DNA from 2 places in the Pseudoalteromonas sp. ABV4_021 genome. Region 1 is predicted to be linked to the other one. Evidence: predicted binding sites of a transcription regulator. Region 1 holds the regulator's gene; the other holds the start of a gene.

The links. Region 1 encodes sigma-54, which starts transcription at its own class of promoters, with help from an activator protein. Its sites were predicted from a motif close to GTTGGCACGNNNNTNGNNT; they were not measured.
Region 2: the regulator sigma-54 is predicted to act here: its motif matches at 5,453-5,471, upstream of ACXAFE_RS18820 (DUF4097 family beta strand repeat-containing protein).

What each region holds. Positions count from the first base shown of each region.
Region 1 covers NZ_JBSWVB010000001.1:2,806,677-2,814,355, reverse strand. Annotated here, with positions in the region: gene rapZ (RNase adapter RapZ) at 1-221, opposite strand, end outside; gene ptsN (PTS IIA-like nitrogen regulatory protein PtsN) at 237-692, opposite strand; gene hpf (ribosome hibernation promoting factor) at 694-981, opposite strand; gene ACXAFE_RS13020 (RNA polymerase factor sigma-54) at 1,004-2,500, opposite strand; gene lptB (LPS export ABC transporter ATP-binding protein) at 2,579-3,304, opposite strand; gene lptA (lipopolysaccharide transport periplasmic protein LptA) at 3,301-3,819, opposite strand; gene lptC (LPS export ABC transporter periplasmic protein LptC) at 3,821-4,372, opposite strand; gene kdsC (3-deoxy-manno-octulosonate-8-phosphatase KdsC) at 4,372-4,944, opposite strand; gene ACXAFE_RS12995 (KpsF/GutQ family sugar-phosphate isomerase) at 4,941-5,903, opposite strand; gene ACXAFE_RS12990 (calcium/sodium antiporter) at 5,913-6,896, opposite strand; gene mlaF (phospholipid ABC transporter ATP-binding protein MlaF) at 7,059-7,679, shown strand, end outside.
Region 2 covers NZ_JBSWVB010000002.1:1,049,219-1,056,897, forward strand. Annotated here, with positions in the region: gene ACXAFE_RS18780 (energy transducer TonB) at 1-314, shown strand, start outside; gene ACXAFE_RS18785 (tetratricopeptide repeat protein) at 318-1,700, shown strand; gene ACXAFE_RS18790 (DUF2799 domain-containing protein) at 1,710-2,150, shown strand; gene ACXAFE_RS18795 (capsular polysaccharide export protein, LipB/KpsS family) at 2,228-3,262, opposite strand; gene ACXAFE_RS18800 (MAPEG family protein) at 3,694-4,095, shown strand; gene ACXAFE_RS18805 (GNAT family N-acetyltransferase) at 4,123-4,692, shown strand; gene ACXAFE_RS18810 (hypothetical protein) at 4,753-4,896, opposite strand; gene maoP (DUF413 domain-containing protein) at 4,886-5,224, opposite strand; gene ACXAFE_RS18820 (DUF4097 family beta strand repeat-containing protein) at 5,537-6,298, shown strand; gene ACXAFE_RS18825 (DNA recombination protein RmuC) at 6,466-7,679, opposite strand, start outside.

The sequences.
Region 1 (7,679 bases):
AAATAGTCGAGTACTTCTTCTATTTCCTCTGGCTCTTTAGTCATATTGCGAGCATCAACACTCACTGCAATTTTATCGTATTTATCTGAAACTGAGCGGATCAACGAAGGCAATAAATTAACAGGAATATTGTCGACAACATAATACCCGAGATCTTCTAATACTCTGAGTGCGACTGTTTTTCCTGAACCAGAACGACCACTGACTAAAATAAGTTGCACTTACATCTCCCTTAGTTAACTCGCCTCACTACTAATGATTTGATATAGCTGATGATTATTTTCAGCGTGACGTAGTTGACGGCAAAACTGCTTATCTTTTAGTTTATCAGCGATGGTGGCTAAAGTCTGCAAATGTTGCTGGCACTTTTGTTCTGGTATGAGCAGTACGATAAAAATATCAACATCTTTATCGTCAATAGCATCAAAGGGAATAGGTGACTGATTTACAATTAAAAAGCCAATGGTATTTTGTAGGCCATCAATGCGGCCATGAGGAATGGCGAGGCCTTTACCAATACCCGTGCTACCTAGTTTTTCGCGTTGCAGCAAGGCTTCAAGAAACTCTTGAGAAGTAATATCAGGTGCTTGCTGATGGGCAAGGTCGCTAATAAATTCAAACAGTCTTTTTTTGCTATTAAAAAGGACCGCGGTTTTAGCGCAGTCCTCAGCAATAATATCGGTTAATTTCATTTTAGTGGCGAGAAAGTTTCTCTTTGTGCTTAATTACTTGACGGTCTAGTTTATCGACCAAACCATCGATTGCTGCATACATATCTTGTTGTGCTTCAGATGCGAACAGTTCACCGCCATTAACGTGCATCGTTGCTTCTGCTTTTTGTGATAACTTTTCAACATCTAGAATAACGTGCACGTTATTTATGTGATCAAAATGCCTCTCTAGTTTTGCAAATTTGTTAGTGACATAGTCTCTTAAAGAATCAGTAATTTCTACGTGACGACCTGTTAAGTTTAATTGCATAAGCATTTTCCTTCTATTTGGTCTAGATCAGGCTCTTGCGCTGATTAGACGGTGGTATGGATAGCGACTCACGGTATTTTGCGATAGTGCGTCGCGCCACTTTAATTCCTTGTTCTGCTAGTAAATCGGTAATCTTGCTATCGCTTAATGGCTTAGCAGGATTTTCCGCCGCAACTAGCTTTTTGATCAGTGCTCGAATCGCGGTAGATGAACACTCACCCCCATTTTCCGTGCTAACGTGGCTTGAAAAAAAGTATTTAAGCTCGTAAATGCCACGTGGTGTATGCATGTATTTTTGCGTTGTTACACGCGAGATAGTCGATTCATGCATCTCGACCATTTCGGCAACGTCGTTTAAAACCATAGGCTTCATTGCTTCGTCACCATATTCAAAGAATGCCTGTTGTTGTTCAACAATGCAATTGGCTACTTTTAATAAAGTATCATTGCGACTTTCTAAGCTTTTAATAAACCATTTAGCCTCTTGCAAATGGTTGCGAATAAACTGGCTGTCAGTGCTTGATTTCATTGAGCGAGTAAGCGCAGCATATTGTTCATTCACGCGGATCTTTGGCATGCTATCGTTGTTTAAATCAACGCGCCAGCGTCCTTTAATTTTCTTTACTGAAACATCAGGAACAACATACTCTGGCTCTTCATGAATGATGCTTTCAGCTGGCTTTGGATTAAGGCTATGTATTAATGTTAAGACTTCTTTTAACTCAGGTTCTTTGAGTTTGGTCTTCTTCATTATGGTACGATAGTCTCTTAACCCCAAAAGTTCCATATGGTTTGAGATTACGCTCTTTGTTTCATTTAGCCAAGGGGTATTTTTGTCGTACTGATTGAGCTGGATCAATAAACATTCTTGTAACGAACGGGCAGCAATACCAACAGGATCAAAGAGTTGAACTCGTTTAAGCACAGCTTCAATTTCATCTAGTTCAATTTGCTCTTGGTCGTCAGATTGCTGTACCGCTTCTAAAATTTCTTCGCTACTTTGTGTTAAATAACCTGAATCGTCTACCGCTTCAACAATAGTGGTTGCGATCATCTCGTCGGTGTCGCTGAACGGCGTTAAGCGTAATTGCCACATTAAGTAATCTTGCAATGACTCGCTGGTTGAGCCTTGATATACAGTATCGTTATCAGGAGCTGGGGCGTTACTGACAGAAACAGGTGCGGCGCTGATATAATCATCCCACGACACATCCATAGCTAAATCGTCAGAGATATTCTCGTTGCTAAGTGCGTCGCTTGATTCAATTTCACTTTGGCTTGGCGCTGCTTCAACATCATCGCCGTTTAATGATTCGTCTTTGTTTGACTCAGTGTTTTCGTTGTTTTGTTTATCGTCACTGTAGTCAATGTCTTCTTCAAGTAAAGGATTGGCGTCAAGCGCTTCTTGAATTTCTTGCTGCAAATCTAACGTGCTCAGTTGCAGCAGGCGAATAGCCTGTTGCAATTGTGGAGTCATTGTTAGTTGCTGCCCAAGGCGAAGCTGTAAAGATTGCTTCATGTAGTTATTCTAATCCTTCTTTCGATTTCAAGCCGCTAGTTAACAATTCAATTCCAAATTCAAGGCCTATAACTATTACTATAGTCTGAATTGTTCACCTAGGTACACATCGCGTACTTTTTGGTTGTTTAAAACGTCTTCGGCCGTGCCTGATGCGATTAATTCGCCGTGAGAAACAATGTAGGCTTTCTCACATACATCTAAGGTTTCACGCACATTGTGGTCCGTTATTAATACGCCAATACCGCGATTTTTCAAATGCTCAATTATTTTCTTTATATCTATCACTGAAATAGGATCAACACCAGCAAAAGGTTCATCTAACAGGATAAATTTGGGGTTTGCGGCTAATGCGCGCGCAATTTCCACACGACGACGTTCACCGCCCGACAATGCCATACCCTGTGAATCTCGGATATGGCCAATGTTAAATTCTTCTAATAAATCATCGAGCGCTTCTTCGCGTTGCACACGATTAAGTTCTTTGCGTGTCTCTAGAATCGCCATGATGTTTTGATACACAGTAAGCTTTCTAAAAATCGACGATTCTTGCGGTAAATAGCCGATGCCTAAACGGGCGCGACTATGCATTGGTTGCAGTGTAATGTCATTATCATCAATGCGAATAACGCCATTGTCGCTCGGTACTAAACCAACAATCATGTAAAAGGTCGTTGTTTTACCGGCACCGTTAGGGCCAAGTAAACCAACAATACTGCCAGCTTTCACTTCTAAACCAACATTTTTTACCACTTGGCGTGATTTGTAACTTTTAGCCAGCTTTTCGGCAATTAATGTGCTCATTGTCCGCCTTGTTCATTTTGCGTATTGATGATGGTTTTTACTTGGTTAGTTGAGTTTTCAGCTTTTTTAGAGGTCACCGTTTCAGCTGCGCGATCATATATGATGGTATCTGCTGACATCATGTCGCCATTTTGTTGAAATTTAGCGCTACCAGACATTGTAAATAATGATTTAGCCACGTCGTAAGTGACTTTTTTAGCACTTGCGACAATGATTGACCCATCTTCTTGTTCAGCACTAAATTTTACCGGATCACCACTGGCAATAAGTAATTGCTGGTTATCACCTAACTCAGCTCGTTTATGTGCTTCAAGGTAATCGGCGGTGATGGTCATATTGCCATGCTTAATTTGTACATTATGGCGAAAAATACCGACATTTTCTTTTAAGCGAGCAGCTTGCTCATCGGCGTCAATCTCAAGTGGATGCTTAAGTTTGATCTGCTCAGCGATAGCGTGTCCACTTGTGATACACAAAGTGAAAGCTAGTCCAGCGATTGACAGTAAATTCGTCATGTTATTGGTCATAATAAGTGGTCTTTGTATGGTTTATTAACTTAATAACTTGCTCTTCTAAATTAGCATTGAGGCCTTGTCCTTTAATTTCAAGTCCCGGACCTGTCATTTTTACTTCGGATTGAGAAGTCATTAGTTTGCTATTAATTAAATATTCTACACTTGCCGCTTCAATTGTATTGAGCATGATATTTGGCGTTAGACTTTTGGCAATAACGTTTTGTTCCAAAATGAGCTTTTCGTTATTGTAGAGCGTGGCCTCATCGGCTGTGAGCTGCCACACACCTTGTTCTGAAAAAATAGTAAATTGTGGTTTTTCAAAGTGGGTAAAACCTAAATCTTGATACATCGACATTTTTCGCGCCATTACTTTATGGCTAACAGTACCAGATTCATTAAAGTTGGTTTGTTTTAAGTCGGTTGCAATGTAATCAGGAATACTGGCAACGTTTTCAACAATCGGTTTTGGTTCTTTAGGTGTAAAGAAGTAAGGCAACCAAAGCCAAACCATAGCAATGGTGAAAAGTATAGTAAGTGCAATACGCGCCGACATTAGCTGCTACTGCCTGCATGGCTGAGAGTTTTGTTTTGGCTCAGCATAATTAAATCGGTCAGTTCTCTTACGGCGCCAAAACCGCCTAGCATGGTAGTTTTATAATCAGCGATGCGTTTTACCAGAGGATGAGCATCATTGGTTGCTACGGCAAAGCCTACTAATTCCATTACGGGTAAATCAGGGCTATCGTCGCCAATATAAGCAATGTTTTCGTTATCAAGTGATAGCGTGTGTTTTAAGTTATTAAAAGCGACAATTTTATCTTCTTGCCCTTGATAGATATGCTGAACAGTAAGGCTTTTCATGCGGTTTTCCACAATCTTTGAGTTGCGCCCAGTAATTACCGCAACCTGTATGCCACTATTGATAAGCGACTTAATACCAAAACCATCTTTAGTGTGAAATGCTTTAAGTTCTTCGCCATCATTACCAAGGTAAATGCGACCATCAGAAAATACGCCATCGATATCACAAATTAACAGTTTAATTTTGTTTGCTTTTGCAAATACGTCAGCACTGGTTTGTGCATATAATTCGTTAAAAAGCTGTTGTGATGCAGTTAAACTCATAAAACACCTGCCTTAAGTAAATCCTGCATATTAAGTGCGCCAATAGGCTGTTGTTGCTGGTCAACTACAAGCAAACCGTTTATTTTCTTTTGTTCCATTATGTTTAAGGCTTCAGCAGCAAGCATCGATTCATTTGCTGTTGTACACTGTTTAGTCATCACTTCTGAAATAGCTGTAGCGTGAATATCAATGCGTTGTTCTAAAATCCGGCGTAGGTCACCATCGGTAAAAATACCTGAAAGTAATCCGTTATTGTCGACAACCGCTGTCATACCAAGCCCTTTGGCTGTCATTTCTAACAGAGCGTTTTTAACCGTTGTGTTTTCTGCAACCACAGGTAATGCTTCGCCGTGATGCATAATGTCTTTAAGCATTAACAATAGGCGCTTACCTAAGCTGCCGCCAGGGTGTGATAAAGCAAAGTCATCGGCGGTAAAGCCTTTTTCTTCAAGTAGTGCAACAGCAATTGCATCACCCATCGCTAAGGTTGCTGTAGTACTTGCTGTAGGTGCGAGTCCTAAAGGGCAGGCTTCTTCTGAAATGGCGATACAAATATGCACATTAGATTGTTGCGCAAGTGTTGAGTGTTGTTTGCCACTCATCCCCACGATTTTCGCGCCAATTCGCTTGATTACGGGGATCAGGTTAATCACTTCTGCGGTTTCACCTGAATTAGAGATCATTAATAACACATCATCTTGTGTGATCATGCCTAAGTCGCCGTGACTTGCTTCGCCTGGGTGGACAAAAAAAGCGGGTGTGCCAGTACTTGCTAATGTGGCAGCTATTTTATTACCGATATGACCCGATTTTCCCATACCAATGACAATAACTCGGCCTTTGCAGTCATACATTAACTGACACGCATTGCTAAAGTCATCGTTGATATATTGAGCGAGTTGCTCAATGGCATTTTTTTCGATTTCTAAAACGCGTTTACCGCGAGCAATAAAGTTCATGACTTAGCCTTAAGCGCTTACCGTTGAGAAAATAAGGTATTGATATCCTAAAAAGGCAGCTAACAACAAACCGCCTTCAACACGATTAATACGGCGTGAACCGCGAATACTCAAACTCATTGCAATAAGGGCTGCTGTTGCACCTAACATAATTAAGATATCGCGGCTTGATACTGCAGGATCAACGTTTGATGGATTAATAATGCCCGCAAGCGACAATACCGCTAACAGGTTAAAGATATTTGAGCCAATAATGTTACCTAGTGCTAAGTCGTCTTCATTTTTAAGTACGCCAGCAACACACGCCGCTAGTTCAGGTAAGCTGGTACCAATTGCAATAATAGTTAAGCCAATCACCAAATCGCTAATGCCGAACAACTTGGCGATATCGGTTGCTGATTCAATAATAAAATGTGAACTGATAGGTAAAATCGCCATGCCGATAACTAACCACATAAGAGCAATCGGTGTGCGTACATTGTCAGGTACTTCGTCACAGGCTTCGTCAACGAAGGGGTCGTGTTCGGCATTGGCTGCTTTGCTTTGTTTTACCGAGATAATGGTCACTGCAGCAATAAAAATGAAGAAACTCACCATCAGTGCAACGCCTTCTCCGAATGCTAAATAGTTATCCGATAAAATGTACCAAGCACCAAGGGATACTAGCATTACGACTGGCATTTCACGTTTTAGCGTACTCGATGACACACTCAGCGGGCGCAACAGTGCAGTAATACCAAGTACTAGCAGAATATTAGTAATATTTGAACCAACCGCGTTACCGACAGCAGTGTCTGTTTGTTTTGCAAGCGCCGCTTGCGCCGATACCATCATCTCTGGTGCCGATGAGCCCATCGCGACAATTGTTAAACCAATAATTAATGTTGGAATACCATAGTTCTTTGCCAGTGCAGCCGCACCAAAAACAAAGCGATCCGCACTCCAAACTAAGCCGACAAATCCTGCAATTAAAATAGCAATTGATAACAACATTATTGAATAAAAACCAAAATTTAGATAACACCAAATAATATCAAATCTGGATTTAAAACACAGCTTTTGTAAGTGTTATTACAAATATTTACTTTTTCATAGGTTTCACAACATTTTTAAAACGCTTAGAATACAGTGCGCAATTAATTCTAGGAGAGCGACTTGTCGCAAAGTTTAGTTGAAATAAAGGACGTTACCTTTTCTCGTGGCGATAGAGTGATTTATCAAAACATGAGCTTTAGCGTTCCTACAGGAAAAATCACCGCGATAATGGGACCAAGTGGTATTGGTAAAACAACCATGTTGCGTTTGATTGGTGGTCAGCTGAAACCCGATTCAGGCGACATTTTGTTTTCAGGTGAAAGTATTCCGAAAATGTCACGCAGCGAGCTATACCAAGCGCGTGAACGTATGAGCATGTTATTTCAAAGCGGCGCTTTATTTACTGATATGAGCGTGTTTGACAATATTGCTTTCCCACTTCGTGAACATACTAAACTGTCAGAAGATGTTATCCGTATTATCGTGTTAATGAAATTAGAAGCGGTTGGGTTACGTGGCGCGTGTAATTTAATGCCGTCAGAACTTTCAGGTGGTATGGCACGACGTGCGGCACTGGCACGGGCAATTGCGCTCGACCCCGAATTAATCATGTACGATGAGCCTTTTGCCGGACAAGACCCAATCTCAATGGGCGTGTTAGTTAAGTTAATCAAATCACTAAACCAAACGCTTAATATCACTTCTTTGGTGGTAACGCACGATGTGACAGAGGTAATGAGT
Region 2 (7,679 bases), on a different contig from region 1:
GCCTTGCGCTCGATATGCCACTAATGGCAGTAGAAAAACTAGACAGTGTACCCAAAGTGATAAAACAAAAATTCTTCCCTATCCCGAAATCTGTGCGTAAAAAAGGCATAACGCGTGTTTCGACCGAAGTTGAGCTGATTATTGATCAATCGGGCAAACCTTTCGTCAAACGCATTACTGATTCTGTTTACCCTGAAATGGAGGAAGTTATCCGAAACTGGGTTAATCAAGCGAGATTTAGTATCCCTAAAAAAGATGGTCGTCCAGTACAAGCAATTTATCTTTATGGCATTCATTTCAACCACGGCAGATAACCAATGAAAACAATTAATAAAATTATAATTGCCGCAAGCTTTTCGCTAATAACAGCACAGATTAATGCGGCGACTAACGTATTATCCAATGAATTCCAGATTGAGGTAGAGCAACCCACATTCGTTTTGCCACAATTTTCTGGTCCATTTAGGGAACGAGAAGCAACCGTAGCACCAGAAGAACTTGAAACAGCAGAAAGGCTTCGCTCAATGCTAGATCAAGGCAAAAAACAGGCGGTACTCAAAGAGCTTGAAGCTTTCTACGAAATAGAGCTCAGTGTCGCGATGATAATGCTTAAAGCGCAACTATTTTTTGCTCTAGAAGAATACTCAAAAGCAGAAAAAGCATATCAGGCAGCTCTAAACCGAAGTCCACAGTTAGTGCGTGCTCATAGTGACTTAGGGCAGCTGTACCTCATTCAAAAGCAATATAAGAAAGCGCGCAGTTATTTTGCGAAAGCAGTGGCATTAGGCGCTAATGACGCTGTAATTTATGGTCAACTTGCCTACTTAAATTTAACCCAATTTGGCGCGTATTCTGCTGTAAGCGCATATCAACAAGCATTAGCCATTGAACCTGAACGAGAGCAATGGCAACAAGGTTTATTTGTTGCACTTACCGAAGCAAAAATGTATCAATCTGCAGAAGCTTTACTGTCAGATCTTATTGCAAAATCACCGAATAAAAGTAGTTTATGGTTAAACCAAGCAGTACTAAAACTCGAACAAAATGATAGTCTTGGTGCACTTAGCGCGCTCGAATTGGCTATCTTATTAGGAGATAATCGAGAATCTAATCTAAAGACTGCTGCACAGCTGCATTTACAACTTGATAGCTTTGACAGGGCTGTTGAGCTGATAAATACTCACCTATCAAACTACAAACTTGATCTAGCAAGCCTAAATACCTATTTAACTTGGCTTTCACAGCGTGGACTCAACTCGCAAAGCCAGCATATTATCGATACTCTTGAAACTAAATTCGCTACTTTCGATAACAAAACCAAAAGTGTAATACTGCTGCACCGCGCGAAGATTTCACAAGAAAATCAACAACTCGAATCTGCTAAAAGTGACTTTCAGCAAGCGCTTAACTTTAATCCTAATCATGGGGAAGTGCTCATTGCTTACGCTGATTTTTTAGCGAGTCAAAAGCAATTTACCCAAGCTGAAACGTTACTCTTAAGGGCTGAGGCGTTAGACAAAACACAAAAGCAAGCCATGCTCAGCAGAGCACAAATGTATGTAGATCTGCAAAACTTTGCAGCTGCATTGTCAGTGTTAAAAAGTGTTGCGACACGCTATCCGTCAACCCAGGGGATCAGACAGCAAATAGACATTTTAGAGAATATTCTAATTACAAAAGCACAACACACACAAAGTTAGGGACAGAAAATGAAAACTAAAATAACTACAATTATATTACTCGGCCTATTGACGGGCTGTGCTTCAACAGATGAACATGCGATCTGTGATGTAAATACCGATTGGAAAACACTTGGTTTTGAAACAAGTCAAAGTGGTAAAAGTGTTCGCAAATTTGATAATTACCAAACCCAATGCGGTAGCAGTATGCCAAGTGATGCGAAAGAGTTATTTATAGCAGGCTACACTAATGGCTTAAAAGAATACTGTATGTATGAAAATGGCTATAAACTCGGTCAAGAAGGCCTGCAGACAAATGAAATTTGTCCTTTTGAAATGCGATCTGCATTCGAAAAAGGTTATAAAATTGGTAGCAAAGAACGAAAAGAGAAACAGCTTAATGCCGAGCGTCAACAACGAGAACTTGATAGAGCGAATCAACGCAAATTAACCGAAGCGATGGAACGATAAGAAGCCTCCTATCCATAGTGTCTGTGCACGTATTAACACAGACACTCCCATCTAATCGAAACTAACTGCTTTTACTCTTATATTTGATTTTGTAGAGAAAACTCATCGGTTCCTAGAATTCTTGCCTCTATCGCTTTGATATGTTTTTTATCGGCGCGACGCCATGCTTGTGGAATAGCGTAAACCCCGTTTACATAATCAAGAAAACGTTCAATTAACCGTGTGTTGGGTTGCCAACTGTTAATTTCTTTCAATTGTTCAACAAGTTGTTGCTGCGAATTTGCGGGTAATACCATGCCAGGTAGAGCGTAACAGGCATTACCTAACGTAATAAGCTTACCGCCTAGTTGCAAGGTTTCTAATCCAACGGTTGAATTAATGGTAATTGTCGCCTCAGCCCGCTTTATCAATTCAGACGCTTTTACCCCATTGGCAAAGATCGCTTTATCATGGGCTTTATGTAAATGCGTGAATTTTTTTGGCCAGTTAGGGTGCTCTTTAAATACCACTTTAAGGTTGCTTTGTGGCAACGCATCAATCGCTTGCATTACTTGCCAAAATAGCTGCTCCATACTCTTTATCCAAGGTGAATGAACCACTACTTGGGTATCGTTTGGTACTTGAAATGGCACAAAAATATAATGCTCTGGAAGTGCTACTTCCGCGCTGTCACTAATGCGATTTTTATGGTTTTTTGCTTGTTCTATCGCTGCGAGCGCAACCCCTGAAAGTTCTCGTTCTAAATAAAATTCTGGCAGCTTTGGCAAGCTCGATAGGTAGTTTACTCCCTTGGGGTCTAAGCATGTAGTGTTAGGTACTAAGCCATTTTCAAAAAACATCACCGGAATATTTAAACATTCAGCGGCGCATACCACTGTTTGATTTGGTAGCTTTTTGCCGTTCCAAACAACCACTTTATCTGGCTGCTCTGCTTGGAATAAATCGATAAATTTTAAAAAGCGCAACGTTTCTATTGCTTTTAAGTATCCACGAAATACCTGACAAACTAGCTTTGATGAAAATAATGCAGGGTGACGCGCTTGTTTCCTCAATAAATGATGCGCTAGCATTTCACTACTATCAAAACTTGCCAAATGTTTTGTGTGTTTCAACGCCCCTAAACGGGGCCAACCAGTTATATGAAGTTGCGCGTCTAGGTTCAGTTTGCTTACCAATTTTCGGTAATATTTAGCATGACTGCTATTTCGAGACACAAATAAAATACGCATAAACAATAATAAATCTGACTTTTTAGCGCAGTGTATGAAAGAAGTGTGACGAAATGATTAAGCTACAAACGTGTATAACGGAATTACTGTAATTGACGCCAAACCTCGAAAATTTAAATCACTTGGATATACAAAGCCCTCCAATAATTTCCTGACTTTATTCAAAATACATATGGCATTGAATATCAGAAGTGTTTCACAGTAAAAAGCGATGTATTTCGTAGTCGCCTCTGTGTTACAAAAGGAGTTAGGATAAGTAAGATAAACGATCTTTCAGATCAGAATTAAATAATTAAACAAATAAAAGGCTCTGTATGATCTATGCAATGTTTGGAATGGTTATATTAACGTTTGCCGTTGGTATTGTGGCCGTTACTACTCGTATTAAAAGCGTTAAAAATGGCAGTGTGAAAATTAAATACTATCGCACGATGGAAGGCCAAGACATACCCGAAAAATTAACCACATCAACGCGTTGTTTTAACAACATGTTCGAAGTACCGGTATTATTTTATGTTGTCTCTACCTTGTTTGTGAGCCTAGAAATTACGAATGGCTTAGCACTCACTTTGGCTTGGAGTTTTGTCACTTTTAGAACTTTACAGGCCTTTGTACACCTTACCTACAACAATGTACTGCATCGCATGTTAACGTTTTGGGGTGCCGTGATTTCAGTGCTGTCAATGTGGGTTATTTTGCTCATTCAAATAGCCTAACCCATGCGAGAGTAACAAGGAGTGCTAATGCAAACTAAACTACAATTTCCAAATTTAGACACTGCACGATTAACACTAAACACACTAACAATCGATGATAACGATAGGTTATTTTCAATTTTTTCAGATCAAGCTGTGGTTAAGTTTTATAATATTGAAGCGTTTACATCCAAGCAGCAATCTCTTGATTTAATAGATTTCTTTAATCAAAGATTTAAAGAGCAAGAGGGCATTCGTTGGGCTATTCGCCTCAAAGAAACTGGCGAGCTAATTGGCACATGTGGTTTTAATTCGTTTAATTCAAAAATGCACAATACAGTGATTGGTTATGAATTTGCTAGTGATCATTGGGGGAAAGGATATGCCACTGAAGCGCTAAACGCGATTATTAGACTGGCTTATTCAGACAACTCACCATTTGGTGAACTATATCGTATTCAGGCTGATACCATGCAGGGTAATAGCGCATCTGAATCAGTGCTTAAAAAGCTTGGTTTTAAACAAGAGGGGATCCGCCGCGCAAGTGGTTTTTGGAAAAACCAATATCACGATTTAACGTGCTTTGGTTTACTAAAACCCGAGTTTACGCCACGTTAAATAAGAGCGGCCAGAGAGCTAACTCCGGCCGCAATTATCATCAAAGATTAAGCGTTTTTATTAATCGCGATCATCCCAATCATAATCATCAAATTTTTTACGCTTATTTTTATTATCAAATTTGGCTTTCGGCTTATCGCGCTTTGATTTTCGGCCAACTTTTGTTTTTTCTAAATAGCTATCTTGTTGCAAACTACGCTTCATCATATCCCTCAAATGAATAATGTTGTTCTGTACGTGAACTATTCGCACTGGCTCTGTGCGTCACACTATGAACAGCTTTTATGTATTTTCGCCAGAGCTTTACTTCATAGCTGTTAGACGCAATATTAGACTGCATACAGGCCACAAATTCCGATTCAGCAGCAGATTCAGGGTTTAAATTACCTGCGCTTAATCCATTTAATGTGTCACCGTATTCAACTAAAAAATTAGCCTCTGAAATAGTAAAAAAGCCAGAACGCTCAATGCCACCGGCAAAATGTTCATCGTCATAAAACTTTCGACGTCCAGCACGGATCATGTTTGTCATAACAATATTCTCTTAAATTTGGAGCTGTTATTCGGCGATAAAATTAGCCAACAAATATGAAAGATAAATGACACTTTTAAAAAACATTCAATACAGTAAATATGACGTGAACGCGCAAAGTTGGTCAAAATGGCAAAGTTCGAATGGCAAAAATGACTAATAATTCGTTTGATTGTTTTCTTTATTTTATTAAATAAGAATAAAACTATATTATTCAATGAGTTGAATTTTGGCCTAGTGATTGCTTCAAATTGCTATTAGTCACTCAACACGACAATGAATAATAAAAATAATTCATTAGAAAGGAACATCATGTATAAAACACTTTCAGCAATTGCCATGGCAACACTTCTTTCAGGTTGTATTGTGCATATCGGTGGAAACACCAATTCTGCAGATACTCACATCGAGCGAGAATTAGTGCTAAATGCAAGTCAATTATCTACACTTATCGCCGAAACCGGTGCTGGCTCACTTAAAATTATAGGTTCAGACAGTAGCGATAAAATTACAGTGAATGCCGACATTTATACCAGCGAAGATCTAAATTACGAACTTTCTTTAACTCAATCTGGTGATACTGCAAAACTCGTTGCAATACACGATATTCAAGATGGTTTGCGTATTCACATCAACCAAGGGCATAGCATCGACCTTGTCATCACCATGCCAAGCAAGCTGGCACTCGAACTCGATGATAGCTCTGGCGATGTTACAATCAACGGCTTAAGTAACACCATTAAGGTAGACGATAGCTCTGGTGACTTAACCATTGATGGCGGTAAATCAGTATACGTCGACGACAGCTCTGGCTCACTTTACATCAGCAATATTCATGGTGACGTTGAAATTGACGATGGCTCGGGTGATACCCAGGTTGAAAACACCAAAGGTGCAGTTACCATTGACGATGGTTCAGGTGATTTACTTGTTAGAAATGTTACGGGCACAGTTAAAGTAGATGATGGCTCCGGCGATATTACCGTTAACGGTGCAGGTGGATTGATTGTTGAAGACGCTGGTTCTGGCGATTTAAATATCGATAATGTAAAAGGTGAAGTTAAAATCGATTAAACAATAATATTACTGGCCACGTGATTGCAATTAGGCAATTTATATAATCATAGAATGTGTTCACAAAATTGAATTTACATAAGTCTCCGACATAGATAATTGAAACGGAGTGAACACGAAGAATTAGTGTAAAGGGGATTTACACTTCCCCTTAGTACTTTTATAACTTACTCACTTTGCTCAAAGTTTAATTCAAGCTCGGCCTTCTCAATGAGTTCTTTTGGCAGTTCTTTTTGTACAGCTACGCCTAGTTCTTTAAATTCAGCTGCTTGCTTAATTAAGTTACCTTTGCCAGAGTAAAGCTGTGCAAATGCGCGGTCGTAACCTTCTTTTGCTTTATCAAGAGTTTTACCAACGCCTTGCATACTGGTTAAAAAGCCATTTAACTTAGTATAAAAACGTTCTGCACGCTGCGCGAGTTCAGCGCTATGCTTACTTTGCTCTTCAAAACGCCATAATTGGCGCACAATATTCATGCTTGTTAAAAGCGTGGTTGGTGTAGCCACTAAAATATTCTTTTCAATAGCACGTTGATAAAGGTCTGGTTGGTATTTCAATGCTTCAACATAAGCCGATTCAATTGGCATAAATAAAATCACCACCTCAGGTGAATTTAAGCCTGGTAGTTTGTCATATCCTTTACTTGCAAGCTCCTCGATGCGTGCATTTACGGCCATTACATGTTGTTTTAATGCTTGCTCTGCAACCAGTTCATTGTCTGCATTTACATATTGCGTGTAGGCATTCAACGAAGTTTTGGCGTCAATGACCAAATGGCGCTTTTGTGGTAAAAACACCACCACATCAGGTCGGTAATTTCCTTCCAACGCTTTAACATGAAATTCGCGTTGGTAATCTTCACCAACCCTAAGTCCTGCACTTTCTAATATATTCTCTAGCATTAATTCGCCCCAATTTCCTTGGGTTTTCTTTTGTCCTTGTAATGCAGTGGTAAGTTGCTCAGCCTGTGAAGTAATGGCTTGATTCAATTTTTGTAAATGCACAAGTTCTGTTTTTAGTTCTGAGCGCTGTTTTAATTCTTCACTATGAATGGTTTCAACTTTTTGTTTAAAGCCTCTGAGCTCTTCTTGCATTGGCTTTAGTAAGTTAGACACGCTCTCTTGGTTTAACGATTTAAACGCTTGCCCTTTTTCTTCAAATATTTGATTAGCAAGCAATGAAAACTCCTTTTTAAGTTCAGTTTTAGCATCTTGTAAGCTCGCTAATTGCTGCTGATAGCTGTGTTCTCGTTCAGTAAGTCGTGTTTGCAATGCACTGTACTTAATACGCAGTTGATTGGTACGTTCTTGCTCTTGCTGCCAGTTGGTAAAATTTTGATCTGAGGTTTTTGCAAGATCCGCCAATTTTTCTTCTAACCCTG